4 regions of the Halalkalibacter kiskunsagensis genome follow, and region 1 is predicted to be linked to each of the others. Evidence: predicted binding sites of a transcription regulator. Region 1 holds the regulator's gene; each other region holds the start of a gene.

Region 1 (7,922 bases):
GGCTTGATGATGCGAGTGAATGGAAAATCATTCTGAAAATCATGATTCCAATAGCGAAGCCAGTCCTTATCACGTTTGCCCTATTTAGTTTTATTACGCACTGGAATGACTATTTTTGGCCTTTGGTCATGACGACTTCAGATGCAGCAAGAACCCTTCCAATTGGGATTACGAAAATTCGCCAAGTCGAAGGGGGAGTCGCTTGGAATATCTTAATGGCTGGTAATATGATTCTTGTCATTCCGATTTTAATTGCATTCTTTTTTGCTCAACGTCAGATCATTCGAGCGTTTGTCTACACAGGGGTTAAATAAGCAACATATGATAAAGGAGAGAAGCCAATATGAAATGTATTGCCCATCGAGGTTGGTCATCAAAAGCACCGGAAAACACACTAGCGGCGTTTCGATTAGCTTTGCAAGAACCACCCATGTACGCAGTCGAACTAGACGTTCATTTATCAAAGGATGGCATTCCCGTTGTCATCCATGACCATACTTTAGAACGGACAACAAATGGATCTGGACTTGTAAAGGATTGTACGTTTTGGGAGCTACGTAGCTTAGATGCTGGAAGTTGGTTTAGTTCTTCTTTCTCCGAAGAGAAGATTCCTGCATTAGAAGAAGTATTTGAGTTATTTAAACCTACCACTTGTAGAATTGTCATTGAATTAAAACAAACAGGTGAGTTTTATTCAGGTCTTGAGAAAGCAGTTGTTGATTTGATTAAGAAATATGACATGCACTCTCAAGTATTGGTCGCATCCTTTGATCATGAAAGTGTAGTGAATGTAAAAAAGCTCGATTCAAACATAGAAACAGGTTTGATCATTTTGGGACGCCCGACATTGGTATTGGAACAGTTAGTACATACAGGAGCAAGTAGTATTTCAATGCACTATGCTTTTATTACAGAGGAATTAGTGCAGTCACTTATTGAAAAAGGCATACGAGTCGGAGCATGGACGGTTGATGATGCCAAAGTAATTGAGAAACTTGGCCAGTTTTCTAAACATATGCAAATAACAACAAATGATCCAGAACAATTTCTTAAAGTAGCACTTCCTACTATAACAAAAGGATAAGGGTCTGTTTCTTTTTCAGGGTTGTTCAAAAAGGGGGTGTGAACCTTTTTGGACAACCTTTTACAATTTCTCTTGAAAAACTAGATTGGATGAAAAAAGGGGGGAGAATGTGAGTTATCGCCTGTTTGTGAACATAAGAATCTTTCTGTTACTAATTTTCTTATTTGTTGGTATGTATCCTATGGTTACATTTATAAAAGCGGAATCGACCTCAATGGCCATAGAGGTAGAAACGGATCCAAGCAGAACAGCTGAGCTATTTGATGAAACAAAGCATATGGGGATGTTGCAAATTAGGTACTTGGATTTAAAGGCAGATACAAAGTCGGGAGATGCGATTTTGCTTCAAAGTCCTGATGGGGAAGCGATGTTAATTGATGCTGGTATGGTTGCTACCGGACAAGAGTTAGATAATTATTTGAATCAATTAAATATAGAAAAACTAGATTATGCTGTGGCAACACATCCGCATCATGACCACATTGGTGGGTATCATACCCTTTTTCATTCTAAACAAATAGGGGTCCTTTTAATGCCGGATTTGCCACATACCACTCAAACGTACAAAACGTTTATCGACCTTAGTAATAAAAAAAAGATTAAGACGCAGTACGTACAAGCGAATGATACGTTTATGCTCGGGGATGAAGTGGAAGTAGAGATCGTAAGCCCTAGCTTTACGGCATTAGGGAAAGCTCGAAATAAACGTAATCTATCGACAGCAGAAGTAAATAATCTTTCACTCGTAATCAAAGTCACTTATCGTAACAATACGTTTTTATTCACAGGTGATATTTACAAGAAGCAGGAAAAAGAATTGATAAAACAAACGAAAGACAAACTAGATGTCGATTTGTTGCATGCACCTCATCACGGAGACAGTACTTCCTCATCGCAAGCATTTATCAATGCTGTTAGTCCGAAATACACAATGATAAGTGCTAATATTCTTCAAAGTATACGAGTGTATAACCGCTATCAGAAAAGTGGTAGTGAAGTCATTGCCACAAGTAGAGCGGAAAATGTATTAATTCTCTCAGATGGAGAAAGCATAACGATTATGACTGAAAAAGGAGGCCACTGAAAGCCGCACGTTGCTTCGAGGGTGCTGAAAAAGACGTATATTAGTAAGTTATGTGAATGTTTGTTTTGGCATTTGCTCATTGAGGAAGATAATAAAGACAAGCTTATTGGTAAACGATCTAATAATTATGTGTATATTTGAGAAACCTTTACTAACACGTTTTTTACAAGACTTTTGGAAGAGGATTGATCATATGAACAGTCAACAAAGATGGTGGTTTTTCATCGTTTTACTCATCATTTCAATCATTGCGCCAACTAGCGGATTTGCGCAAACAAATGATGCAGACAAGCTCGAAATACGATACTTTTATTTAGAGGCAGACAAAAAGTCAGGAGATGCCATTCTATTAGAAAGTCCTGATGGAAAAAGGATGCTCATTGATGCAGGGATGGAACAAACAGGACAGCAATTGGATCGATATTTAAAACAAATGCAAATTGATCAAATCGATTATGTCATTTCCACGCATCCGCATCATGATCATATCGGAGGCTTCTCAACCATTTTAGATTCGTTGGATATCGGTGTATTGCTAATGCCAAACATCAAACATTCTACTAAAACCTATGTAGATTTTACGAACCTTCTTACAAAGCAGAAGATACCCTATCAATATGTGAAGGAAGGGGATCGGTTTACTCTAGGTGAGGATGTTGAGGTGGAAGTAATTAGTCCTTCTGAGGAAGATTTAGACAGTGCTGCGAAAGAGAAACACTTATCTACCGCTGATATTAATAACTTATCACTCGTCTTAAAAGTCACCTATTGTGATAATACGTTTTTATTTACTGGAGACCTTTATAAGAAACAAGAGAAACAATTGGTAGCAGCCAAAAAAGAGTTATTAAACGTTGATTTGCTTGACGCTCCTCATCATGGGGATTCTACTTCATCATCTAGACAATTTATTAACGCTGTAAACCCTAAATACACGATCATAAGTGCCAATATATTGCAAAGCAAACGAGTCATGAAACGATACGAACAAAGTGGCAGCCATGTATACACAACAAGCAAACATCAAACCATTGTGATCACCTCTGATGGCAAAGAGATACATGTAAGTGGATAGGCAGGGTCTGACCAACCTGTATTATCAAAGAAGTTCTGGAAAAAGTAAAAAAGGCCAGCCCCCAGCCAGATCCACTGCGGTTTAACGAAGTGAATCTGGCTGGGGCTAACCCAAACCTAATTATTCTTGCAGTTGTTCCCATTCTTCCATTAGTGTTTCAATTGTTTGTTTTGCTTCGTCAATTTCTGTTTGGAGCGTCTGCGCCTTTTCGTGATCAGAATAAATAGATGGGTCACATAGGTCATCTTCTTTTTGTGCTAAGGTCGATTCAAGTGTATCAATTTGGCTTTCAATTTCTTCAATTCTTCTTAAACGTTGTCGTTCGGCTTTCTTTGCTTCTTTGTCTTGTTCATAGGAGCGTTTATCGGCTTGGTTACTTTCTAAAGAGGAAGAAATTGTTTGTCCCTTTTCTTGTTGGATCAGCAATTCTCGTTGCTTCATCTCATCTTTTTTCTCAACATAATAATCATAGTCTCCAAGATAATTTGTGATCTCACCGTCAACAAGCTCAGCCATTCTGGTGGCAAGTCTGTTTAAGAAATAACGGTCATGAGAGACAAATAACAATGTACCAGGATAATCAATTAATGCATTCTCAAGAATTTCCTTTGCATCGAGATCCAAGTGGTTCGTCGGCTCATCGAGAATTAACAGATTGGCTTTTTTTATCATGAGTTTGGCAAGTGCAAGTCGAGCTTTTTCACCGCCACTTAAAGTGGAAACAGGTTTTAAGACGTCATCGCCACTGAACAGAAAGTTTCCTAGAACGGTCCGAATCTCTTTTTCTGGAAGGAGAGAATGGTCGTCCCATAGCTCATGAAGAACCAACTTATTTGACTTTAAATTGGCTTGTTCCTGATCATAATACCCTACGGTTACATTGCTGCCGAAGCGAATCGTTCCGTTTTTTATTGGAACGTTCTTCATTAAAGCCTTTAATAGTGTCGACTTACCTGCCCCGTTTGGTCCAATTAAAGCAACACTTTCACCACGGTCAATCGCTAAATCTAAACTTTGAAAAATCGTTTCCTCTCCATAAGCAACATGAAGATCGGTCGTTCGTAATACTTCATTTCCGCTTTGACGCTCAATTGTAAAAGAAAAGGAAGCAGACTTTTCTGATCCAGCTGGTCGATCTAGTAAGGTCATCCTATCTAATTGTTTCCGTCTGCTTTGTGCTCGTTTGGTTGTTGAGGCTCTCGCAATATTTCGTTGGATAAAGTCCTCAAGCTTAGCGACTTCATCTTGTTGTTTTTCATATTGTTTTAATTCAAGTTCATAGCGCTTGGCTTTTTCCTCAAGATAAGAACTATAGTTCCCAGTAAATTTAGTGGATTTTGTCCTTGATATCTCGACAACTTCTGTAACGATTTTATCTAGAAAATAGCGGTCGTGAGAAACGATAAGGATAGCGCCGCGATAGTTAATTAAGTATTGCTCGAGCCATGTCAACGTTGCAATATCAAGATGGTTGGTCGGCTCATCAAGAATAAGCAAATCAGGCTTAGTTAATAATAACTTTGCTAGGGCAAGTCTTGTTTTTTGCCCACCACTTAAAGTGGAAATCTTTGTGTTGTAATCAAAATCTGCAAAGTTCATCCCTGAGAGCACGCCACGAATGTCAGCTTCATATTGATAGCCACCATTGTCTTTAAAAGTAAGCTGAAGTTGATCATATTCTTTCAATAGTTTTTCATAACGAGATTGACTTGCTAGTAAATCAGGATCAGACATTTGCTGTTCCATATTGCGTATTTGTTTTTCCATTTTACGTAAGGGGGCAAATACAGTTAACATCTCTTCCCAAATCGATAATTCTGATTCTAGTCCAGTATTTTGAGCAAGGTAACCAAGTTCAGTTCCTTTAGGCATCATCACTTGTCCACTATCATACGAAAGTTGCCCTGCGATAATTTTCAGCAATGTTGATTTCCCGGCACCATTTCGTCCAACAAGTGCAACGCGTTCACCAGTTTGGATATCAAGCTTAATATTTGTTAAAATAGGATCGACGCCAAATGATTTTGATATATTTATACATTGTAAGACAATCATGAATGTTCATTCCTTACTAACTATAATAGATGTAAAAAAGTGACCTTATTTGAAAGTGGCAATGGCTCCGCACGCTGCTTAGAGTTACCGAAAAAAGGTGAAAATCGACCTTTTTTCGGTAACTCTAGTGTATCGTAGATTCTATCTTTCAACAACTTCATGAACAACAATGTAAACCGATTACAAACCCTGTGAAATAGTGTACAATAACCATACGTCTTACAGGAAAACGGTAAAGGAGGCAATGGATGAAAATTGATCAGACCAAGATTCCACAGGCTACAGCAAAGCGTTTACCACTATACTATCGATTCTTGGAAAATCTTTCTGCCTCGGGGAAACAACGAGTATCTTCAACGGAGTTGAGCGAGGCGGTAAAAGTTGACTCAGCAACCATTAGGCGTGATTTTTCTTATTTTGGGGCGCTCGGAAAAAAAGGGTACGGTTATAATGTGAACTATTTACTATCTTTTTTCCGGAAAACATTAGATCAAGATGAAATAACAAAGGTGATTCTTGTAGGTGTTGGAAATTTAGGTACAGCGTTCTTACACTACAATTTCTCAAAAAATAATAGTACGCAAATTGTCATGGCTTTCGATGTGGATGAAAGTAAGATTGGCGATGAAGTTGGTGGAGTCACCGTGCATCATTTAAAAGACTTGCAAGATGTCATCGACCCGGAAGTTACTGTTGCAATTTTGACTGTACCTCAAGCCCCTGCACAAAAGATCGCGGATCAATTAGTTGATGCAGGCATACAAGGAATACTAAACTTTACACCAGCTAGGTTGGATGTGCCAGAAACGGTACGGGTACACCATATCGATTTATCTGTTGAATTACAGGCATTGGTTTATTTTTTAAAGCATTATCCTTTATAAGAGTCTGTATAAAAAGGAGTGTTTTATTCCTTTTTATACAGATTCAAAGCAATGAGTGAAGCCACTACATCTTTTAAGTCCGTGTGAGAGAGGCCATTGCCATCTATTTGAATAAACTCTATAATCAAAATTAGGACAAGGAGGTGCTACCTATGGGTGGATTAGGAGCAGGCAGCATTGCGTTAATTGCAATCGTTGCATTACTAATATTTGGTCCGAAGAAGTTGCCAGAGTTAGGAAAAGCGGCTGGAAATACTTTACGTGAATTTAAAAATGCAACAAAAGGCTTAGCAGACGAAGATGATAACAAGAAAAAAGAAAACGATAAAGCCTAAGTAGGAAGGGTCTATAAATGGAACAAAGAGACATGTCGGTAATGGACCACATTGTGGAGCTTAGACGAAGAATCATTATAACGTTAATCTTCTTTGTCGTGGCGCTCATTGCCGGCTTCTTTTTAGCTGCACCACTTATCACATACTTACAAAGTACACCAACGGCTCAGAATTTGCCGATGAATGCATTTAAAATGACAGATCCGATTCGGATTTTTATGACATTTGCTTTTGCAAGTGCGCTTATCATTACCTTTCCAGTAATTTTGTTTCAGCTTTGGGCGTTTGTCAGCCCTGGTTTGCATGAAAAGGAGCAAAAGGCAACACTGGCCTATATTCCGTTTGCGTTTATTTTGCTTTTAGTTGGCCTTTCTTTTTCTTACTTCGTTCTTTTTCCATTTATTGTTCAGTTCATGAGCAACTTATCTGAACGATTAGGGATTACTGAGCAGTACGGTATTAATGAATATTTCTCATTTCTCTTTCAAGTAACAATCCCATTTGGACTTTTGTTTCAATTGCCAGTTGTCGTGATGTTCTTTACACGTTTAGGAATGCTAACACCGAGTTTACTAACGCAAGTTAGGAAATTTGCTTATTTTATTTTGCTTGTCATAGCGGGCTTGATTACACCACCAGAGATTTTATCTCATTTAATGGTGACCCTTCCGTTATTATTGCTCTATGAATTTAGTATCTGGGTGTCATATCTCACATATCGCAAAGTACAAAGGTTGGAGAAAGAACGCGAACAGAATATGGAGGAGTGAGTGTCTTGTATAGGCATTCACTCTTTTTTTAGATAAATTATGTGAAACATTGAACAAAGTTTGACAACTATGTAAAAGGGGTAGCGAAAAGACTTTTTCTGTCCTATACTATGAGTGTAGAAAGGTTGTGAAAACATTCACAAGTTAATGTGAAGTGTTGAGCAAACCATAACAAAAGGAGGACTTACAATGATTGGTCAATTTTTTAGAAATAATAAATATATCGCGGGAGTATGGTTGTTCTTACGTATCTATCTAGGATGGTCTTGGTTAACTGCAGGTTGGGGAAAAGTGATGGGAGACTTTAATGCAGGAGGATATTTACAAGGATCTGTAGCCAATCCAGTAATGAATGGGGAAGTGTTAAAGTATCCGAATTATGTAGCATTTTTAGAAAATGTAGCAATTCCAAATGCGGATGTTTTTAGTGTAATGGTAGCATGGGGAGAAGTGCTCGTTGGATTAGGCTTAATAGTAGGAGTCTTCACTTCAGCCGCTGCATTCTTTGGAGTCGTGATGAATATGTCATTTATGTTTGCAGGAACTGTTTCTTCTAACCCGTGGATGGTAATGATCTCAATGTTCATTTTAGCAGCAGGAGCAAATGCTGGACGATACGGTGGAGACAAATGGGT
Region 2 (7,922 bases), on a different contig from region 1:
AAAGTATGGAATATAGGACTGAAGATCGTTGATAATTTCACTGACGGTGATCTCTTTTCCTTCGCCAACCTTCCATGTGTCTGGATTATGACAGTATTGACATCGTAACAAGCAGCCTTGCATAAATACGATATAACGTAATCCAGGACCATCTACAGTTCCACATGTTTCTATTGAATGAATCTTTCCTATCATAACGAATCCCTCATTTTTCTAGATAACCAAGGTGACTGATTAGAGTTGCCCCCGTTAGTTGTCTTTATTTTTGATTTTCCTTCAAGGGGGCAACTACTATGCAGAGGCTACACTTTTGTTCTTAGTTCATTCAAAATTATATTGGCATAAACTCTACAGTGATTCGTGGAACGTCCGATTTATCACATCAATTTGTTGATCGCGTGTTAATTTTATAAAGTTAACAGCATAACCCGAGACACGAATCGTTAATTGTGGGTATTCTTCTGGATGCTCCATTGCATCAATTAATGTATCGCGGTTGAATACATTAATATTTAAGTGATGCCCCCCTTGTTTTGCATATCCATCAAGAATCCCCACTAAATTTGACGTCTGATCCTGTTCTTCTTTTCCTAATGCTTTAGGTACGATACTAAATGTATTAGATACGCCATCAAGCGAATACTCATATGGTATTTTTGCAACAGATGTCAAAGATGCAAGTGCTCCTTTTTGATCGCGTCCATGAAGTGGATTAGCTCCAGGTGCAAAAGGCTCCCCTGCTTTTCTTCCATCTGGTGTATTGCCAGTCTTTTTACCGTACACAACATTACTTGTAATCGTTAAGACAGACATTGTTGGTATCGCATTTCGATACGTTCTATGTTTTTTCAATTTATTCATAAAGGATTTCACAAGCGACACGGCAATATCGTCGACACGATCATCGTTATTTCCATATTTAGGGTAATCCCCTTCGATTTCATAGTCGACAGCAATTCCTTGTTCATCGCGAATGACTTTTACTTTGGCATGTTTGATTGCACTTAAACTGTCCGCCGTTACCGATAATCCTGCAATCCCGCAAGCCATCGTGCGAATGATTTCTTTGTCGTGCAGGGCCATTTCAATTCTTTCATAACTATATTTATCATGCATGTAGTGAATCACATTAAGTGCATTCATATACAGTTCTGCTAACCAATCCATCACCTTATCAAAATTGGCAACAACCTTTTCGTATTCTAAATACTCGTCTGTAATTGGTGAAAAAGATGGTCCTACTTGAATTTTAAGTTTTTCATCAACCCCACCATTGATCGCATACAATAGTGTTTTTGCTAAATTAGCACGAGCTCCAAAAAATTGCATTTGTTTTCCTATTTTCATCGCACTTACACAACACGCAATTCCGTAATCATCACCGTAACTTGCTCTCATCAGATCATCATTTTCATATTGAATTGAGCTTGTTTTAATTGACATGTTTGCACAATAATCTTTAAAGTTATTTGGCAATTGATTTGACCATAATACTGTTAAGTTTGGTTCGGGTGCTGGCCCTAAATTATCTAATGTGTGCAGGAACCGGAACGAACTTTTTGTAACTAACGCTCTTCCATCAACTCCGACACCCCCAATGGATTCAGTTACCCAAGTAGGGTCACCACTAAATAGTTCATTATAATCTGGTGTTCTCGCAAACTTAACGAGGCGTAGTTTCATAACAAACTGATCGACTAATTCCTGAGCTTCAACCTCTGTTAACGTCCCTTCTTGTATATCTCGCTCAATATAAATATCTAAAAACGTTGAAACTCGTCCTAGGCTCATTGCTGCACCATTTTGCTCTTTAATTGCTGCTAAATAAGCAAAGTACAACCATTGAAACGCTTCTTTTGCTGATTCTGCCGGCTTTGAGATGTCGTACCCATACGACGTTGCCATTTCTTTTAATTCACGTAGGGCTCTAATCTGTTCAGATAATTCTTCACGTTCACGAATGACCTCTTCTGTCATCGTTGAGCCAGTAGTATTTAATTCTTCTTGCTTTTGATTTAATAAATAGTCAACACCATAGAGCGCTACTCTTCGATAGTCTCCGATAATTCTACCACGACCGTAGGCATCTGGAAGGCCTGTGATGATCCCAGCTTTTCGTGCTAATCTCATTTCAGGTGTATAAGCATCAAATACTCCTTGATTATGAGTCTTGCGATAGTTTGTGAAGATTTCTTCCACTTCAGGTGAAAGCGTATATCCGTAAGCTTTACACGAATCCGCAGCCATTCGTACCCCACCAAAAGGTTGAAGTGATCTCTTAAACGGTTCATCTGTTTGCAATCCAACTACTTGTTCTAATTCTTTATTTAAGTAGCCAGGCTCATGAGATACAATCGTAGAAACGATCGATGTATCCATATTTACAACGCCGCCGTTCTCGCGTTCCTTTTTACTAAGATCCATAATTTGATCCCATAATTGTAAGGAATGATCTGTTGCTTGTTCTAAAAATGTATCATTCCCTTCATATAACCTGTAATTCCGTTGAATGAAGTCTCTGACATCTACGTCACTTTGCCATTTTCCTTGTTTAAATGTTCTCCAATAGTTCATTTACTTTTCCTCGCTCTCTCAAATTATCTGCGATGTACGTTCATACCTTCAATGTGAATACTTTCACAATAATAGGTGCTCACGTTTACATGATTAGTAAATTTACACCTATCTTTGTGATTGTCTTGCGATGACATTTAATACCTTACACTTATTAGTTTATGAGATTTAACAGTATATGAATGTGATAAATATCACAAATCAATTGTTATTCGTGACAAAATGATGAATTTGATCCCTGTTTTACCAGATAAGATAAACGTTGTTTCCCTCTACTTCTATTGGATAAGTTTGTACACTTCCTCTGTCAGGCGCTTGAACTTTTCCATCAATGAGTGAAATAATCCAATCATGAATCGGACAAAAAATATATTCACCACTCACAAGACCGTCAGCTAGTTTTCCCCCTTTTGGATGAGGGCTCTTGTTTTTAAGCGCTCGAACTATTCCATTTGAAAGGCGAAATACCGCTATTTCCTCTTGTCCGACCATAAACACCTGTCCAACCATACTTGGTAACTGATTATAATCAGCAATTTTTATACGTATTCCATTGTGAATCATTGAAAATCTCTCCCTTCTTCTTTTACACTTTCATGATTTCACGTGTTGTATAATAAGCATCACGAATAGATGAATCCTCTATCGCTTTTTGCCATGGCTCTTCATAACGAGCAAGCGTTTTGCTTAGACGTATGTTTAACTCATTTCTTTTCTCCTCATTAAAAACAACCTCTTTTACATGTTCCAACCCTAAACGGTCTACCCAACTAGAAGTTCGCTCTAAATACAATGCCGTTTCACGATAATATTGTAAATAAGCTCCAGTAATTTCGAACACTTCTTCTTCCGTCTTTACTTTACACAGTAGGTCCCCAGCTCGTAGGTCGGTCCCCCCGTTACCGGCTACGTAAATTTCCCATCCACCATCAAGCCCTACAATTCCGACATCCTTAATCCCTGCTTCTGCGCAGTTTCTTGGGCAAGCAGATACACCCATTTTTACTTTATGTGGCGTATCAAGACGCTCAAAGCGTTTTTCTAACTCTATTCCTAAACTCATAGAATCTTGTGTCCCAAAGCGACAGAACTGTGCTCCAACACATGTTTTCACTGTACGTAACGTTTTTCCGTACGCATATCCAGACGGCATCCCTAATTCTTCCCAAACATCAGGTAGCTGACCTTTTTCAAGACCATATAATCCAATTCGTTGTCCACCTGTAATTTTCAGTAATTGTACATTGTATTTCTCAGCGACATCAGCTAGTTTCCGTAAATCCTTCGCTGTTGTAACACCGCCGTACATTCTTGGAATGACTGAATACGTTCCATCTTTTTGAATATTCGCATGCATTTTTTCGTTCACTAGGCGCGAATCTCTTTCATCTCGATAGTCCGGATACACCATACCTAAAAAGTAATTAAGAGCTGGACGACATTTAGAGCACCCTTCATCAGTTGACCAGTTTAGTACGTGCATTACTTCTTTAATGGTTGTTAATCCTTTTTCATTGATTTCCTCAACCACCTCATCACGACTTAATGTTGTACAATTACATACCGTCTTTTTACCAGCAGTATGTGCGAACTCGTCACCAAGAGTGTACGCAATGATGTCTTGAATAACTGGTTTGCATCGTCCACATGAACGACCAGCATTTGTACATCCTCCAACTTGCTCGACAGTGGTTACTCCATCTTGTTGAATGGCATTGACAATCGTTTCTTTGTTAATACCATTGCACCCACATACAATTTCATCAGCTGGCATCGTTGCAATATCATTTGTTTCTGTCCCACCTGATTGAAGGAATGAAATCGAAGTGCAATCAGAAACATCTTGTTTTTCGTTTAGCATTTTAAACAAGCGATTGCTATCTTTTGTATCTCCGTATAACACAATACCAACAATTCGGTGAGCTCTGATCAGAACTTTTTTATAAACGCCTTCGTATTCATTGTGAACGACAATTGATTTCGATGATTCATCGTCATAAATTTCACCAGCTGAGAACAGATCCACCCCTGAGACTTTTAATTGTGTACCTGTAATTGACCCTTCGTATCTTTGGTCTTTCTGATTACAAAGAGTTTGAGCGAGAATCTTTCCTTGTTCATAAAGAGGAGCGACTAGACCATAAACGATTTCTCTATGCTCGGCGCATTCACCAATGGCATACACATGTGGAAGGTTAGTCTCCATAAAATCATTTACAACAATTCCTCGGTTTACGTAGATTCCACTCTGTTTTGCTAACTCTACATTTGGTTTAATACCTGCTGCCATAACGACTAAGTCCGCTTCCACCTCGGTGCCGTCTTTGAACCGAATTCCATCAACACGGTCAGTTCCAGTCAATTCTACCGTCGCTTTTTCCATTAGAAAATTCATGCCTTGTTGCTCTAATTCTTTTTTCAACATAGTGGATGCAATGGCATCAAGTTGACGTTCCATTAAGTGTTCCATTAAATGAACGACATCAACTTTCATACCAAGGTGAATTAAGCCCTTTGCTGCTTCTAATCCAAGAAGTCCTCCTCCTATCACAACGGCTTTTTTATATTGTTTAGCCGTTTGAATCATTTCTGCACAGTCTTGAATGTCACGGAAGCCTATGACACCTTCTTTATCTGCACCAGGTACGGGCAAAATAAAGGGTAAAGACCCTGTTGCAAGAATTAATTCATCATATTTTACATGTCTACCTTTATTAGAAAAAACTACCTGTTTTTCCGTGTCAATTCGTGTAATTGCTTCTCCAGTGAAAAGCTGAATATGATTCGATTCATACCAGGTTAAATCATTCATAATTGTTTCTTCAAATGTTGTATTTCCTTGAAGAACATTTGATAGTTGAATTCGATTGTAATTAGGATGAGGTTCTTTCCCAAATATCGTAATATTGTACAAGTCAGAATCAAGCTTCAATATTTCTTCAATGACACGAACACCTGCCATCCCGTTCCCGATCATGACTAATTGTTTCTTTCCCATGTTCAATCCCTCCGATTTGTTCAATACTTCACAATGTTTGTTTCTATTGCTCATTGTAGGGCATAAAACGTAACAATTAAGTGAGAAAGATCACACTAACAATTAATTGTTCATCAGTTCACAATATGTTCATGACTTTTCCTTTAATAAATATATTTAGGTGAAAAATCAGTAACCTTTTATACCTATATCCCTACTTCCCTCATCTTATTATTATTGTAAAACCACCTTGTTAGAAAAGTTAGTTTTGTTACCGTGTGACAAACATCACATTCAGATTCGATTTAAGTTTGTATGATTTGGAATGTAATCAAAAGAAGCATCTGAAATATATCAATAGATTATTGGGGGATATCAGCATGGGAAGAATTAAAGAATGGAATCCAGAAAACAAAGAATTTTGGGAAAAAGAAGGAAAAAGACATGCGAAACGTAATTTATGGATCTCTGTTCCTACATTAATGCTCGCTTTTATTGTTTGGCAAATTTGGTCGGTTGTAGCGGTAAGATTAAATGATATTGGCTTTGCATTTACAGATGAACAACTCTTTACGTTAGCGGCTATCCCAGGACTTGTTGGTGCATCATTACGGTTCGTTTATACATTTGCAGTTGGGAAGTTTGGTGGAAGAAACTGGGTTGTATTTTCTACTGGAATTCTCATCATCCCAACACTAGGGATTGGCTTTGCAGTTCAGAATCCCGAAACCCCTTTTTGGGTGATGCTTCTATTAGCAGCTCTATGTGGTCTTGGTGGAGGAAACTTTTCATCTGCTTTAGCAAATATAAGTTTCTTCTTTCCGAAAAAAGAAAAAGGAACAGCCCTTGGAATTAATGGAGGTTTAGGAAATATGGGGGTATCAGTTGTTCAATTCGTTACTCCGCTTATTATTACAGTAGGAACCTTTGCTTTTATTGGTGGTGAGGGGCAGTTATTACCGAATGGCCAAGAAATTTGGTTACAAAATGCTGCCTTCATATGGGTGATTCCGATTATTGTAATGACAATTGTTGCTTATTTCGGAATGGATAATCTTCCAACATCTAAGCAATCAGTTAAAGACCAATTTATCATTGTGAAACGTAAACACACATGGATCATGACCATTTTATATGTAGCAACATTCGGTTCATTTATTGGGTACGGTGCAGCATTTCCATTATTACTTCGTTCACAATTTCCTGAATATGTTGCTTTAGCATTTCTTGGTGCCTTTTTGGCTGCCGCGTTCCGTCCTATAGGTGGTTGGATCTCTGATAAATTTGGTGGCGCTAGAGTAACAGCTTATGTTCTTGTCGTTATGGCACTTGGAGCATTTTCTGTTATTTACTTTATCAGTCAACAACATTTTGTTGGATTCTTACTATCATTCCTTCTTTTATTTATGGCTGCTGGAGCGGGATCTGGATCCACATTCCAAATGATTCCAATTATCTTTCCTGTTAAAGAAGCAGCTCCTGTTTTAGGATTTACGGCGGCATTTGCAGCGTATGGATCTTTCTTCATCCCGCAACTATTTGGATGGTCTGTATCCACTACAGGTACTCCAATTACAGCGTTGTATTTCTTTATTGGTTTCTATGGTATTTCTATTCTATTAAATTGGTACTACTATCAACGAAAAAATGCAGAAATTAAATGCTAAAGAGGTATTTTCAAAAGGTTGTTTTACCTATTGGGAACTTCACGAAGCAATGAGCGTATCCACTACGTATCTCCAAGGAGTGTCTCCTTGGAGATACGTAGCGTGCTCAGCCATATCCAATTTCAAAAATTGGTTTTTACCTTTTTAGAACTACTCTAAAACTTTTTAAATATCAAGGAAACATTATGCCCACCAAACCCTAAGGAATTAGATAGAACAACATTTACATTTTTTTCTTTTGCATGATTTGGAACGTAATCTAAATCAAGTTCCTTATCTGGTGTTTCATAATTAATGGTTGGTGGTAGGATACTATCACTCATTGATAATAAGGAGAATATCGCTTCAATTGCACCTGCCGCTCCAAGTAAATGCCCTGTCATCGATTTCGTAGAACTAACGGAAAGATCGTAAGCCTGCTTACCAAACACTTCTTTGATCGCCGTTGTTTCATATAAATCATTATAATGAGTGCTTGTCCCATGTGCATTTACATAATCGACGTCTTCTAATGATACACCGCTATCCTTTAAAGCCAATTTCATCGCGCGCTGTGCACCTTCCCCATTTGGAGCTGGCGTTGTAATATGATGGGCATCACCTGTTCCCCCATACCCAATCATTTCTCCATATATGTTTGCACCACGTGCTAGTGCGTGCTCGAGTTCCTCTAAAATTAGAATTCCTGAGCCTTCAGCAATGAC
Region 3 (7,922 bases), on a different contig from region 1:
TCTAATAGTCTCTTCGACTCAGCTTTAAATTGCTTCTTTGTCATGAAAATCTCTCCTTTCTTCTTAAAAAGCTATTCATTATTTCGTAATCGCCATGTTCTATGTATCAGCACTCTTATTTAACGAGTGCTAATCCTATTCTTTATTTTACATATCTTGTTTTCAGTGTCAATATGTCAGCTCGGATTTAAAGAAAAGGACAGCCCCCGACGAATGAAAGTGAGGTCTGCCCTTTAATTTACGCATGCTGTAACACATTGTTCTCTATTTGTTTCATTTGATAGAAATAGCCTTTTCCTTCCATCAGCTCTGTAAATGTACCAGATTCTACGATTTTGCCTTGATCCATGACAATGATTTGATCGATTTGCTCTAATTCAGCAAGACGATGGCTAATCACAACAACTGTATCTTCCCCAGACCTCTCAACCAGCAAGTCATATAGACGGCGTTCCGTCCAAGAATCTAGTGATGAGGTGGGCTCATCAAGCAGCCATAAAGAAGATCCCTTAGCTATAGCGCGTGCCATTGCTAGTCTCTGGCGTTGTCCACCTGATAGATTCTCTCCTTTTTCCATTACCTGATCTGATAATGAAAAGCTAGGCAATTGAACATCAGCTAATATTTGCTGTAATTCATCTTCCGACCACGAATCATTTGGTAATAATAGATTGTCTTGAATCGTGCCATAGAAAAAATGATTATCCTGAAGAACTACGTTTGTCTTTTTCCAGAGAGCATCTTGTTCAAGTTCCTTAACAGGTATCCCGTCCAAGTAAATTTCTCCTTTAGTAGAAGAATGGAGGTTCAAAATGAGCTGCAATAACGTAGATTTACCCGAGCCACTCGGTCCAACAATGGCCGTTTTTGACCCCGCTGGCAAAAACAAACTTACATCATGTAATGCTTTGCGCCACTCTCTAGGAAAGGTATAACTAACATTCTTTAGTTCAATGGACGGAGCCCCCTCCCACTCTTGGCTCATATCTTTAGGAACACTTCCCCCTTGCTCTTTTTTATCCACAACAGAATACAGTCGTTTCGCCGCTCGTTCACTGTCTTCATAATAGATGGGGAAAACAGCCATAGGTGTGGAGTGTTCAAACAAGGTCAAACTCATCATAACAAGCATCGCTAAGAAAACACCATCTAGCTGATTACTTGCGACAAGGTAGCCCCCCGTTGCTAGTACTGCCCATGAAATCAATAACGCGCTCGCCATATTAACAGATTGATTGGCAACCTCGCGAGTCCCCTCTCGCTCTTGCTCTTTAATATAAGCGTTCGAAGCATCGTTCAATTGTAGATCTTTCTCTTTTAATTTTTGATGAATCTTTAGTTCTCGAAACCCTTGCAACCACTCTGTCACTTCTGTTGACATATGTGAGCGTTTCTCTCGTATGCTGCTCCCACTCTCTTTCTGTTTCTTAGCAAACCAGGCTGGAATGATGAAGCCTGTTAGACAGAGTCCGATTGCTAACAAAATCACGACCTGAATTGAATAAAAACCAACAAAGAAAATGGTACTGACAAACACCGTGACCATAATAATTGGTGGGTACACTACACGCAGAAAAAAGTTTTGAAGTGCCTCGACATCTCCAACAATACGTGCTAGTAGATCCCCACTACGATGTTTTTGCAACGAGTTAGGTGCTTTTGATTCAAGCCTTTCATAAAAATACACGCGTAAATCACTCAGCATTGTAAAGGTGGCCCGATGAGAATAATAGCGCTCGGCATAACGGCTCCCCGCACGCAAAAAGCTTCCTATTTTTACAACAGCAACCATGGTGATTAACACATAGAGTGGAGTCTCAAGCGCAGCTCTTGAGATCAAATAACCGTTTGCCGCAAACAAACCGACCGCCGTCATGCCCGCGATGTATCCAAACATAATCGATAAGATCACGTCTTTCTTTTTTCTCATAATGAAACCGGTGATATCAAACAGCTCTTTCATCACTTTTCCTCCTCTCTTTGTGCAGAGAACAGTTCGCGATAGGACGGGTTAGATTCCTTTAGATACTCATGTGTGCCTTGTGCTAGTAATACTCCTTCTTCAAGAAAGAGAATATGGTCTGCATCTTTAATCGTTTGCATGCGGTGAGCAACGGTAATGATCGTGGATGTTTTGGAGAGCTCTTTCATCGATTCGTGAAGCCGTTGCTCTGTAAAGAGATCTAGTCCCGTTGACGGTTCATCAAATAAGACAACCGACGGATGTTTTAAGAAGGCACGTGCTAACGCAACTCGCTGCTTTTCGCCTCCCGAGAGACCTCTTCCACCTTCACCAATCACTGTGGCATACCCGTTTGGTAAAGATTGAACCATCTGATCAATACCCGCCTTTGCAGCTGCTTTTCGGATTTCATCCTTTGTTGCTTGAACTCCTAGAGCAATATTTTCTTCAATCGTCCCTGCAAATATATAAGGATGCTGGGTAATGTAACTAATATGACCAAACCACTCATGCTCTGCATAATTAAAACGATCATGACCATCCACTAAAATAGTGCCGGACGTCTGTGGCAATAGTCCAGCTATGACATGGAGAAGGGTTGTTTTGCCAGATCCACTCTTTCCGACAATTGCAACTTGACTGTATGGCTTTATCGAAGCTTGAATCTTTTTTAACATAAACCCATCTGCATCATATTGAAACTGAACATTTTTCAATTCAATTGTCCGAGGACCATCAGGCATCTTATTTGCGCCCCAGCTTGCTGAACGATCTTCTTTCTTAAGCTCATCCTCAATTTTCACCGCTGCTCCCATGCTACTTCTCCCCGCATGAAATGCACTACCTAGGTCTTTCAATGACGTGAAAAATTCAGGAACTAATAAAAGAATGAAAAAAGCAGTAAAGAAGGATATTTCATTAAACACGACAAGTCTAAGACTAAGCTCCAATGCTACAAGTCCAATGCTAAGCATTGAGATGAACTCAAGCATTAAAGACGATGTAAAAGCTACCTTTAATATTGCCATCGTCGTGTCACGAAAGTCCAAGCTACTCCGTTCAATGACGCTTTTGTAATGTCGCGATTTTCCGTATAGCTTCAAACTGACTAATCCTTGAAGCGTATCGAGAAAGCGCCCCGAGAAAGCTGACAAACTGTCAAGCTGAGCCTCTGACTTCCGTTGTGTTAATCCACCTACAATTGCCATAAATAGTGGGATAAATGGCGCCGTCACTAAAATAATAAGACCCGAATATAGGTGCTGACTAAACACAACGACCAAAATGATAAGTGGTACGACCGATGAGACAATCCGTTGCGGGACATATTTGCTGAAATAGCTATCAAGCTCATCGACCGCATCCATCATCACACTGACTTTCTGCCCTAATTGACCTTTATACGACGCGGATAACGTCTGACTAGCGTACGATTTTAACAACCTTTTTCTAAAAACTGCTTTCACATTCGCAGCCATCGCCACACCGATTTTTCCGTTCCCATAAGAAAGTGAGACTCTTGCTAGTAGCACCACCATTAACCCAAGTAACATAGGGAATACTTGATCAAACGTTTGTTTAGCTAAAAACAGGTCATCAACAATCGTAACAATCATGTATGATTGCAACACGATCAACACACCTAGCATGATGGCCAAAACAAATAGAGAATAATATCGTCCCTTCTGCTCGGATGCCAGCTTTTTAAGTGATTTCATTGTTAATCCTCATACTTTGTGCTTTTAGCAGCCACAAAAAAGGTAAGGACCATTGCTAGCACGACAACGAGAAGCGGTGCATAAAACAATAGAAAATTGTGCATGACAGGCGTCCTCCTTAAACTTTGCCTTTTTGAATGTAAGGCTTGTTCATAATAAACAGTTTAAATACTAAATAGAGCGATGGAATAAGTAGCAATAGCCCTAAGACAAACACTGTAATAAGTGCATAAGCCATCGTCTCGTTTGTGAAGCCATCATAAATCGTTAAATGCGGATACAACAAATAAGGATAGCGGGAGATCCCGTAACTATAAAATGCTAAGGCGAACTGCAAGACAACGAATATAAATGATTTTCCATATTGTCCTTTTTTCAACAGCCACAAACTTATTAGAAAGCATAAAAACGATAGGGCGAATACCCACCAAAGTGATAGCAACCCATCATAGTGAGAAGGGTTATGCCACTTCATCTCAATAATAATTCCAAGTGCTGTCACAATCGTTGGAAAGCTCCAAATCCATGTGTATCTTCGAAATAATTTTAGTGCCTTCATATCTTTGGCAACAGAAGAATAATAGGCTAAGAAGCTTGCTGAAATAAATAAGACACTTACGAGACTTAATAACACAATGGACCAAGCAAATGGACTTGTAAATAAAGCAACATAATCTAGTTCAATACTTCCTGTTGCTGTCTCACGAATAAATCCTCCTTGAGACACAATTAAAGCGGTAGACAGGGAGGCCGGGATCAACACCCCAGTTACACCGTACATTAGTGTATAGCCAACATGCCCCTTCGTCCCATACGTACCAAAAGCATAATAGCTTCCCCGTAGTGCTAGTAAGATGATAGAAATACTAATCGGAATTAATAGTACCGTCCCAAAATAGTAAGCAGTACTAGGAAAAAAGCCAATCATCCCGACAAAAAAGAATACTAAGAACACATTCGTAATTTCCCAGACAGGAGACAAATAACGCTGAATGACTGAGTTTACAATATGATGTTTTCCAGTCACGATCGTTGAAGCATTAAAAAAACCAGCTCCAAAATCAATCGACGCAACAATGACATAGCCAAACAGGAATAACCATAAGACCGATATTCCTAGAAACTCAATCGTCATTTCGCAACACTCCTTTGTTCATTCGACAGTTCCTCTAGTTCACGCTCGACTGGATTATTTTTAAACATGCGCGTTAGTACTACCGCCGTTCCAATCAGTAAAATGATATACAACACAGCAAAAGTAATGAACATCACTCCGACATAAGGCGAGTCCGTGGCTCCTTCAGCTGTTGTCATGAATCCTCGCATAATCCAAGGTTGACGTCCTACTTCTGTAAACCACCATCCAGCTTCAATTGCAACCATTGCTAATGGCCCCGAGAGGACAAGCAAGAAACGAAACGCTCGTGTTCTTATAAATTGCCAGTTACGTGAAAGTGCAATCCAGTAAAGCAAAGATAGCACAGTAAGCCCAATTCCAATTGAAACCATGATATCAAAGAAGTAATGAATCTCATACGGCGGGTGAAGTTCTTCAGGAATATCATTTAACCCTGTCACAACACCGAATGGGTTGCTGTGTACAAGAAAGCTAAGTGCGTAAGGGATCTTGATCGCATACTTCACTTCATTTGTTTCAGTTAACACACCATAAAGAACAAGTGGTGCTTCTCCTTCAGTTTCAAAATGCCATTCTGCTGCAGCTAGTTTTTCAGGCTGATATTCTGCTAGATACTTCCCTGATAAATCACCAACAAGGGCAGTCGCTATTGAAAAAATGAGCGCGACCTTCATCGTTAGCGCAAGTGCCTTACGATGATATTCGTGGCGATTCCCTTTCATTAAATGAAAAGCAGCAATCGATGCAAGAATGAAGGCTGTTGTCATATAGGCCGAACTTAACACATGCGCCACTTTCGTCGGCATGGCCGGGTTAAACATCGCAACAAGTGGCTGAATATTCGTTAATTGTCCATCAATTAGTGAAAAGCCTTGCGGTGCATTCATAAAGGCATTTACTGATGTAATAAACAAGGCGGACATTGCTGACCCTAAGACAACGGGAGCAAGTAAATAAAAATGAGTCTTCGGGTTTTTAAACCGATCCCACGTATACAAATAGATTCCAAGGAAAATCGCTTCAAAGAAAAACGCGAAAGTTTCCATAAATAACGGCAACGCGACGAGCTGACCTGCAAATTCCATAAATCTAGGCCAGAGTAGAGCTAATTGCAAGGCAATGGCTGTACCTGTTACGACCCCAACAGCCACACTTATGACATATCCACGTGCCCAGCGCTTCGCAAGCAAAAGATAATGCTCATCATTTCTTTTTAATCCAAGCCAGTGGGCAATGGTGATTAATATTGGAACACCGACACCAACTGTAGCAAAAATGACATGCACAGATAACGTCAACATCGTTAAATAGCGACTAAACTCAACTGATTCCATCTTTCTCCTCCTCTTCATTTGTTTCTTTTGGAGATATAAATATTGTATATGCGAAATGTATGTGAATTACATCACAAATTAAACAATTTTGTTACAGAAGAGTGAGAATTTGATGGCATAATCTATTCTATTGAAGGAGAGTGACAAAAGGCACTTACATTAGCTAGCCCCTGAGAACTAGTTGTTCGTTACTAATAAAAAAAAGTGAAAAGTCTTATCGATCACTCGATAAGACTTTTCACTTCTAAACATTCACAGGGGCGCTAATTTCGCTATTTCGATATTTCGGTAACCATTCCCCATGCGCTTCAATTAACTCGTCACACATAGCAATGATATCATCCATCGAGAGCTCAGAATTGGTGTGCGGATCCAAAAGCGCCGCTTGGTAAATATGTTCTTTCTTAAGAGTTGTAGCCGCTTCAATTGTTAATAACTGTGTATTAATATTTGTACGATTTAACGCTGCTAATTGTTCCGGTAAATCCCCGACATAACAAGGAATAATCCCACTTCTATCAGCAACGCACGGTACTTCAACACAAGCATTTTCCGGTAAATTTGAAATTAATCGACCTGTATTCAGGACATTTCCACCGAATTTAAATGGGATGTTCGTTTCCATTGCTTCTATTATATAAGATCCATATTCATGGGATCTTTCATGCGTTAGTTGAGTGTTGTTCACCATTTCTTCTCGCATACTTTCCCATCTTTCTATTTGGTCGACGCAACGGCGTGGATACTCATCTAATGGGATGTTGAAACGTTCGATCAACTCAGGGTACCGATCTTTTATGAAATACGGGTGATACTCAGCATTATGCTCCGATGACTCTGTTACGTAATACCCAAATTTGTCCATCAGTTCGAAACGTACCATATCATCATGTTTTGTTTTCTGTTTTTCTTTTGCTCGCTTTTTAATTTCAGGGTACAAATCTTTCCCATCTTTTTTCACTTCTAACAGCCAAGCCATATGGTTAATCCCAGCAATCTTCTCTTCAACCCCTGTTGGGTCCATGTCGAGCGATTTAAATAAGTGATCTGTACATACTTGAACGCTGTGACACAATCCAACCGTCTTCACATTTGTATGACGAAGCATCGCACCTGTGAGCGTTGCCATTGGATTGGTGTAATTTAAAAACCATGCATCTGGACATACTTCTTCCATGTCTTTAGCAAAATCAAGCATTACAGGAATCGTACGTAAGCTTCGAAAAAGTCCGCCGATGCCGATTGTATCAGCAATCGTTTGGCGCAATCCATACTTTTTAGGGATTTCAAAGTCAATCACCGTACTTGGCTCATAGCCACCAATTTGAACGGCATTTATGACATATTTAGCTCCTCGCAACGCTTCTTTTCTATTTAAATACGCTTTCACTTTGATCGTTTGATTATATTTACTAGCTAAGTTTAGTAACATTTGCTCTGAATCTTTTAATCTAGTTTCATCAATATCATGAAGGGCAAACTCAAATCCATTTAATGCAGGTACAAACATACAATCTCCTAAAACGTTTTTTGCAAATACAGTACTTCCGGCCCCGATAAAAGTAATTTTTGACATGTGATGTCCTCCTAATTAAGTATATTAATGTAGTTTATTACTAGCACTGAAAACTATCCTTTTACTGAACCCGATGATAGACCAGCAATAAAATATTTTTGTAACAACAGGAATAAGACAATCATAGGTAACGATGACATTAATGCTGCTGCTGCTACTAAGTTCATATTGTTTTGGTTTTCACCAAAGAAAC
Region 4 (6,371 bases), on a different contig from region 1:
ACAAGTATGTTAGATAAGAAATAAGAGGAATGAAATGTTGAATACTGAACTATTAAAATAAAACATTAGGGGGCTTTATTAATGAAGAAATTTAAATTTTTACCAGCAGTTTTCGCAGCAATGTTTGTCATGTCAGCTTGTGGATCTGATCAGGCTTCACCTGTACCAGAAGAAAATGAAGCAGCGGCTCAAGAAGAAGCTGTAGAATCAATTACTTGGAAATTTGGACATCTTGCTAATGAAGATCATTTGTGGCATAAGACGGCTGAGAGATTTGGTGAGTTAGTAAGTGAAAAAACAAATGAACAGATTCAGATTGAGATTTATCCTAATAACCAACTTGGTGGAGAAACGGATACCATTAATAGTATAAAAGCAGGAACAGCAGATTTAGTGATCTCTGGAGAAACGATGGCTAACTGGTCACCTAAAGCAGCATTAATGGCTGTTCCTTATGCATTTAGAGATGAAGCACATTTAGTGAATGTAATTGAAGGTGAGATTGGTCAAGGAATTGAAGAAGAAATTATTGAAAAAGTTGGGTTGACACCACTTTATTATCATACTCGTGCACCACGTAACTTAACATCTAACAGTCCGATTTCTACTCCGGAAGATTTAGCTGGATTTAGAATGCGGGTACCAAATGTTCCTTTATTCTTAAGTGTTTGGGAAGAAGCTGGAGCAAGACCACAAGTGATGGATTTTAACGAAGTATTTACTGGCTTACAGCAAGGGGTCATTGATGGACAAGAAAACCCGCTTGATTTAATTCATAGTGCTGGATTTGCTGAAGTACAAGATTATGTAAATGAAACAGAACATGTTTATTCTTGGATTTATATCTTAGTAGGTAATGAGCAATTTGAGAAATTATCTGATGAATTGAAAGAAGCAGTTATGGAAGCAGCTGAAGAAGCTCAAGTATATGGTAAAGAACTATTTGATACAGAATTTAGTAACTATAGAGATGAATTGATTGAAAGAGGCATGACATTCAATAATGATGTTGACCAAGATGCATTCCGAGAAGCGATGCTACCTGCAATTCAAGAAAGTTTAACTGAAGAACAGTATTCACTTTATGAGCAAATTCTTGAAGTGCAATAGTAACATTTAAAGGAAAAGGTATACCACTTACTATCATAAGAAAAATGGAGAAGTGAGTGGTATGCCTTTAATTTATTGAAAAAGGAATGAGAAAAGTGAGGAGTACAAAACTATTAGACCGCACGCTGGAGACGGCGACAATATTAACGTTTGCAGCCCTAATTATTGTTGTAGTTATCCAAATTGTTTCCCGCTATCTACCATATTCATTTGTATGGACAGAAGAATTATCACGGTTCTTATTTCTATATGCTATATCCTTTGGTGCCCCACTAGCTTTAAGGGATAAAGAGTTTATCAATGTGGATTTACTACTTATCTTTCTTCCTAAGAGAATTAGAGAGATATATGAGGGTTTTGTTTATTTATTAATTGTTTTATTATGTGCAGTTGTAACCTATTGGGGATATAAATTTATCCTAATTGGACGTGGACAAACATCTGCAACAATGACAATTGATATGTCGATCATTCATGCATGTATTGCGATTTCCATGCTATTCATTGGAATTTATGCTTTTCTTCATATGATTGATTATTTTAAAGGCCTCCAAAGGGGGAGTGAAAACTAATGTTAGCGCTTGTTTTATTTGTATCCTTTATTTTATTAATTTTTTTTGGAGTCCCAATTGCTTTTAGTTTAGGTATCTCTTCGATTATATACTTGTTAATGGCTGATATCTCTTTATCGATTATTCCACAAAGAATGTTTGGTGGACTGAACTCCTTTGTTCTTTTATGTATTCCTGGCTTTATTCTAGCAGGTAATTTAATGAATGCAGGAGGAATTACGGACAGAATTATTAACTTTACTAATAATATTCTTGGCCATATTCGAGGTGGTTTAGGTCTTGCAAATGTTGGCTCATCTATGGGGTTTGCAGGAATTTCAGGTACTGCTTTAGCTGACACGGCAAGTATCGGTTCGGTCTTGATTCCGGCAATGAAAAAACAAGGATATGACGCAGACTTTTCTGCAGCAGTAACATCTTCTTCTTCTACGATTGGTCCGATTATACCACCTTCGTTACCATTAATTATTGTTGGGACATTAGCAAGTGTTTCCATCGGTGACTTATTTTTAGCAGGTGCTATTCCAGGTGTTATTTTGGGCATCGGTTTAATGATCGCTGTCTATATTATTTCTGTAAAACGTAACTATCCAAAAGGCCAAAGACAAAAGATGTCTGTTATTGGGAAATCATTTATTGATGCGTTTTGGGCATTAATGATGACAGTCGTAATCATGTATGGAATACTGGGTGGCTATTTTACTCCTACTGAAGCTTCTATCGTTGCTGTCGTTTATGCGTTGGTAGTCGGTTTATTTGTATACAGGGATCTTAAAGTAAAAGCAATTCCTTCTATTTTATTGGCATCAATGAAAAGTACAGCTTCTATTATGATACTCGTTGGTTTGGCAAACCTATTTGGTTGGATTTTAGTAAGTGAAAGAATTCCACAACTTGTTGCTAATACGATCTTAACTATTTCTGATAATAAAATAATTGTAATCTTGCTTATTGTCCTACTATTGCTGTTTGTCGGTACATTTATGGAGACAATTGCTGCACTAGTCATTTTATTCCCAGTCTTATTACCTGTAGCAATGAGTGTTGGAATGGATCCTGTTCATTTTGGTGTTCTTATGGTACTTGGTTTAATAATTGGTTTATCTACACCTCCAGTAGGTGTATGTCTGTTCGTTGCATCTAGTATAGGAAAAGTATCAGTTGGTAAAACGTCAATTGCGCTTATCCCATTCTTATGTGTAAGTATTTTTGTCCTACTATTAGTAGCTTATATCCCAGAATTAACACTTTTCTTACCTAGTTTGTTTAACTAATTGAAGGAGTTGAGTTGTTGTATGAAAGCTGTCCAAGTAACAGGAGCGCATAAACTTGAAATTATTGAAAAAGAAAAACCTGTCATAAAAGAAAAAAATCAAGTGCTGGTTAAAGTGAAAATGGTTGGCATTTGTGGCTCTGATATGCATATTTACCACGGAACGAATCCATTAGCTACTTTGCCGAGAATTATAGGGCATGAGGTCACTGGGGAAGTGGAGGGAATTGGTGCAGCCGTTACTGACCTTTCTGTCGGTGATAAGGTTGTCATAGAACCGATAGAACCGTGTGGAGAATGTTATGCATGCCGAAAGGGAAGAAGAAATGTATGTAATGAATTGGAAGTATACGGAGTTCACCTTGACGGAGGAATGCAAGAGTATCTTGTGATGGCAGATTATTTGGTCCATAAAGTAAATAAAGAATTAAGTTGGAAAGAGACTGTTTTAGTCGAACCATTTACGATCGGTGCTCAGGCAAATTGGCGTGGCAATGTTCAAGAAGGCGACACAGTCCTTATTATGGGGGCTGGTCCAATTGGTCTTTGTTGTTTGAAAATTGCCAAGTCAATTGGTGCAACGTGTATGATTACAGATTTAAGTGATGATAGGTTGGAATTTGCAAAATCATGGGGTGCTGATGTAACGATTAATGCGGGTAGAATGAATGTAAAAGAAGAAGTGCTCACTCTAACGAATGGTGAAGGCCCTAACGTGGTTATCGATGCTGTTTGTATTCCAAGAACGTTTGAAGATGCAGTTGATTTAGTTTCTCCTGCGGGGCGTGTTGTGGTACTAGGTTTTGATACGACCACTTCTAATGTCTCACAACTTCCCATTACAAAGAAGGAAGTTACAATTGTTGGATCTCGCCTTCAGACGGATAAATTTCCTGAAGTTATAAAATTATTTAATGAAAGATCTCTAGGGATTAAGGACATGGTTACACATGAATTTTCTGTTGATGAGATAAATGAAGCCATTTCATTAATTGAAAATGCTCCGAATGAAATAAGGAAAGTGGTTATAATGTTCTAAATTTTTCATATAGAGATGTAATAAAACATATGGTTCAAAAGTCAGCAAGAGTTCATGACGTTCCAGCAGGCGAAAAATGGCCAATGGATAAAATAGTAGATGTAAAAAAACAAGCGGAAGAACATGGCTTAAATATTGATGTGGTAGAAAGTGTAAACGTCCACGAGGAGATTAACAAATGATGATGGATCTTCGGGAGTTTAGTTAACAATCCAAATATTTGAATGGGAGTATAAGGTGGAATCTTGCCCAAGAACAGGGAAGACTCCACCTTTTTTACTTTTCGGGAAAACTTCAATGCGGTTTTTTATAGAGTACGAACCCTAGTAAGCTAGAGCCTAACGTAACTAAAGGAAGGGCTAAGTAGGTAGAAGTATTTTATTTCTCCTTAAAGTATCCAGGGTTATTTTTTTTGATTTCTTCTCCTTCAATTTCGACTAGACGAAGATGTTCAGTCATAATTGAAATACCTTTTTCTGGGTCTTTTTTAATAATCGAATCTAAGATTATCTGATGCTGTTTGAAAATGTCATCCAACTTATAGTTCTCAATGAGTCTAAGCATTCTTAATCGATTTAAGTCTGAATTCATTTGCTGAATAGCAGACCAAATTCGTGGTTTTCTGCAACCTTTAAAAATAGTTTTATGAAACTCCTCATCAAGCTCTAATAAACGAACATACTCCTTTTCTTCTAAGCAAATTTGTTGTTTCTTGAGGTTTTCTTTTAAACTTTGTATTTCTTTGTTAGGAAAGTCAATACAGGCAAGCTTGATAATTTCTTTCTCCATATGTTCACGCATAAATCGAGCCTCTTCTACCAAAGCCAAATCAATTAAAGATACAACCGTACTTTTTTGTGGAAATACTTCTAAAAGTCCTTCTTGCGATAATTTCAAAAATGATTCATGAACAGGGGTTCTGCTAACATTTAGAGCCTTAGATACTTCAGTTTCAGAAATCGATTGGTTTGGTTTTAGATGCAGGTTAATAATATTCATTTTTAACGTATGATAAACAAAGTCTCTAATAGAACTTTTTGTATTTTTTTCTTCAATTATTAATTCCATAGCTTTACCTCCCTTTGCTAATATAATAACATGCTAGTATACTTGTATGTTACAGTTTTTAAACTAATTAAATGATAAAAAGTGTAAATCTCAGTTACTAATTATTTAGCGGTACCAACAACTGAAACAAACAATTCAACAAGCTTCTTTTTATTGGATTTTATAGTTATTTCCGTTGAAAATCAATCAGAGCAATGGAATGGATTAAATGAGAATCGCCAATTCAAAATAAAAACTTCATTTAGGTTTGTGAACCGTATCATAGATAAATGAGGATGTTTTATGTTTGATTAAAAGAATTTTATAATAACCTAAATAATATTGAGAAGGTGGGAAAACAATAAAAAAAAGGAGGTTACAATAAATGAAAAAATACTTGGCCGTATTATTCTTAACTTTTTCTATTTTTTCATTAGCGGGTTGTGGAAATGATCAGGTACCTGAAGAAGGGGAACAAATTGAAGAAGTAGAAATTGAAGAAGAGAATGGACAAATTGAAGAAATGGAAATAGAAAAACAAGGTGAAATTTTTGACCGTGAAGTAATTGATGACTAGTGTTTGTCTACTCAGAGTCATCTAAAAGGAGTGCCTGAAATTTGGGCGCTCTTTTTTAGATGACAATTACTTTCCAGTAAAAACTATAAATATTTTATATACAATCACTAGCGTTGTATTAAGTTATTTTCAATATTAAAAAGACTCAAAATCTTCAATCATCTGTATTTGTGCATAGAAAAAGTCCTTTATAATGGATAAGTTAGGTGGTAATCCCGTCCAAATCCAATAATAAAGGACCATACGCATGGATAAGATTACACGAAAAACTTCATTTGGACAATGGTTTTCACCGATAAATCTCGAATTATTTGATGATCAAGTGAAAACATTGAAATTAGATTTTTATACGAAAAAACTTACGACGGAATCCATTTTAAAATTATTACTCTACGCACAGCTCGAAGCTCAAAACCGTACTAAAAACTATTTTCGCCTTCTGAAAGTACTTGATACAAAAGGGAATGAGCTTCACTTAATCACCAACCGTTTTGATTTGAGTGCCGAAGAAATTTCAGAGATGTATAAATCACGCTGGGCGATTGAGTTGTTTTTCAAATGGATAGAGCCACATTTAAATGGGTATTTACCTTTTTGGCTCTAAGCAGGATGAATATATAAACTGAAAATTCCGTCAAAATTTATGCAACACTAGTGATCTCCACCGTATAAATTTTTTATATAATAACTCAACTTTCGCACACTGAAATAGGCAGGTAGACCTTGATGTAGTTAGGTAAGCCTGCAATCCAT

Evidence for each region. Region 1 encodes Rex, which represses fermentation and respiration genes when NADH is low (regulators of the CRP and FNR family bind a similar motif). Its sites were predicted from a motif close to TTGTGAAATATTTCACAA; they were not measured.
Region 2: the regulator Rex is predicted to act here: its motif matches at 5,679-5,696, upstream of SLH51_RS14580 (NarK family nitrate/nitrite MFS transporter).
Region 3: the regulator Rex is predicted to act here: its motif matches at 6,213-6,230, upstream of SLH51_RS21475 (cytochrome ubiquinol oxidase subunit I).
Region 4: the regulator Rex is predicted to act here: its motif matches at 5,310-5,327, upstream of SLH51_RS24115 (LptM family lipoprotein).

What each region holds. Positions count from the first base shown of each region.
Region 1 covers NZ_JAXBLX010000060.1:19,107-27,028, forward strand. The annotation lists gene SLH51_RS22140 (carbohydrate ABC transporter permease) at 1-314, shown strand, start outside; gene SLH51_RS22145 (glycerophosphodiester phosphodiesterase) at 344-1,084, shown strand; gene SLH51_RS22150 (ComEC/Rec2 family competence protein) at 1,194-2,168, shown strand; gene SLH51_RS22155 (ComEC/Rec2 family competence protein) at 2,362-3,243, shown strand; gene SLH51_RS22160 (ABC transporter ATP-binding protein) at 3,364-5,298, opposite strand; gene SLH51_RS22165 (redox-sensing transcriptional repressor Rex) at 5,547-6,182, shown strand; gene SLH51_RS22170 (twin-arginine translocase TatA/TatE family subunit) at 6,335-6,517, shown strand; gene tatC (twin-arginine translocase subunit TatC) at 6,535-7,287, shown strand; gene SLH51_RS22180 (DoxX family protein) at 7,477-7,922, shown strand, end outside.
Region 2 covers NZ_JAXBLX010000024.1:3,723-11,644, reverse strand. The annotation lists gene pflA (pyruvate formate-lyase-activating protein) at 1-195, opposite strand, end outside; gene pflB (formate C-acetyltransferase) at 349-2,574, opposite strand; gene nirD (nitrite reductase small subunit NirD) at 2,818-3,138, opposite strand; gene nirB (nitrite reductase large subunit NirB) at 3,161-5,572, opposite strand; gene SLH51_RS14580 (NarK family nitrate/nitrite MFS transporter) at 5,932-7,218, shown strand; gene fabF (beta-ketoacyl-ACP synthase II) at 7,374-7,922, opposite strand, start outside.
Region 3 covers NZ_JAXBLX010000055.1:13,711-21,632, forward strand. The annotation lists gene htpG (molecular chaperone HtpG) at 1-44, opposite strand, end outside; gene cydC (thiol reductant ABC exporter subunit CydC) at 239-1,963, opposite strand; gene cydD (thiol reductant ABC exporter subunit CydD) at 1,963-3,681, opposite strand; gene cydS (cytochrome bd oxidase small subunit CydS family protein) at 3,684-3,785, opposite strand; gene SLH51_RS21470 (cytochrome d ubiquinol oxidase subunit II) at 3,800-4,816, opposite strand; gene SLH51_RS21475 (cytochrome ubiquinol oxidase subunit I) at 4,813-6,153, opposite strand; gene melA (alpha-glucosidase/alpha-galactosidase) at 6,398-7,729, opposite strand; gene SLH51_RS21485 (carbohydrate ABC transporter permease) at 7,783-7,922, opposite strand, start outside.
Region 4 covers NZ_JAXBLX010000085.1:12-6,382, reverse strand. The annotation lists gene SLH51_RS24145 (TRAP transporter substrate-binding protein) at 82-1,110, shown strand; gene SLH51_RS24140 (TRAP transporter small permease) at 1,206-1,682, shown strand; gene SLH51_RS24135 (TRAP transporter large permease) at 1,682-2,956, shown strand; gene SLH51_RS24130 (zinc-binding alcohol dehydrogenase family protein) at 2,978-3,994, shown strand; partial or broken gene SLH51_RS24125 (mannonate dehydratase) at 4,045-4,167, shown strand; gene SLH51_RS24120 (GntR family transcriptional regulator) at 4,373-5,062, opposite strand; gene SLH51_RS24115 (LptM family lipoprotein) at 5,427-5,618, shown strand; partial or broken gene SLH51_RS24670 (DUF4372 domain-containing protein) at 5,866-6,198, shown strand.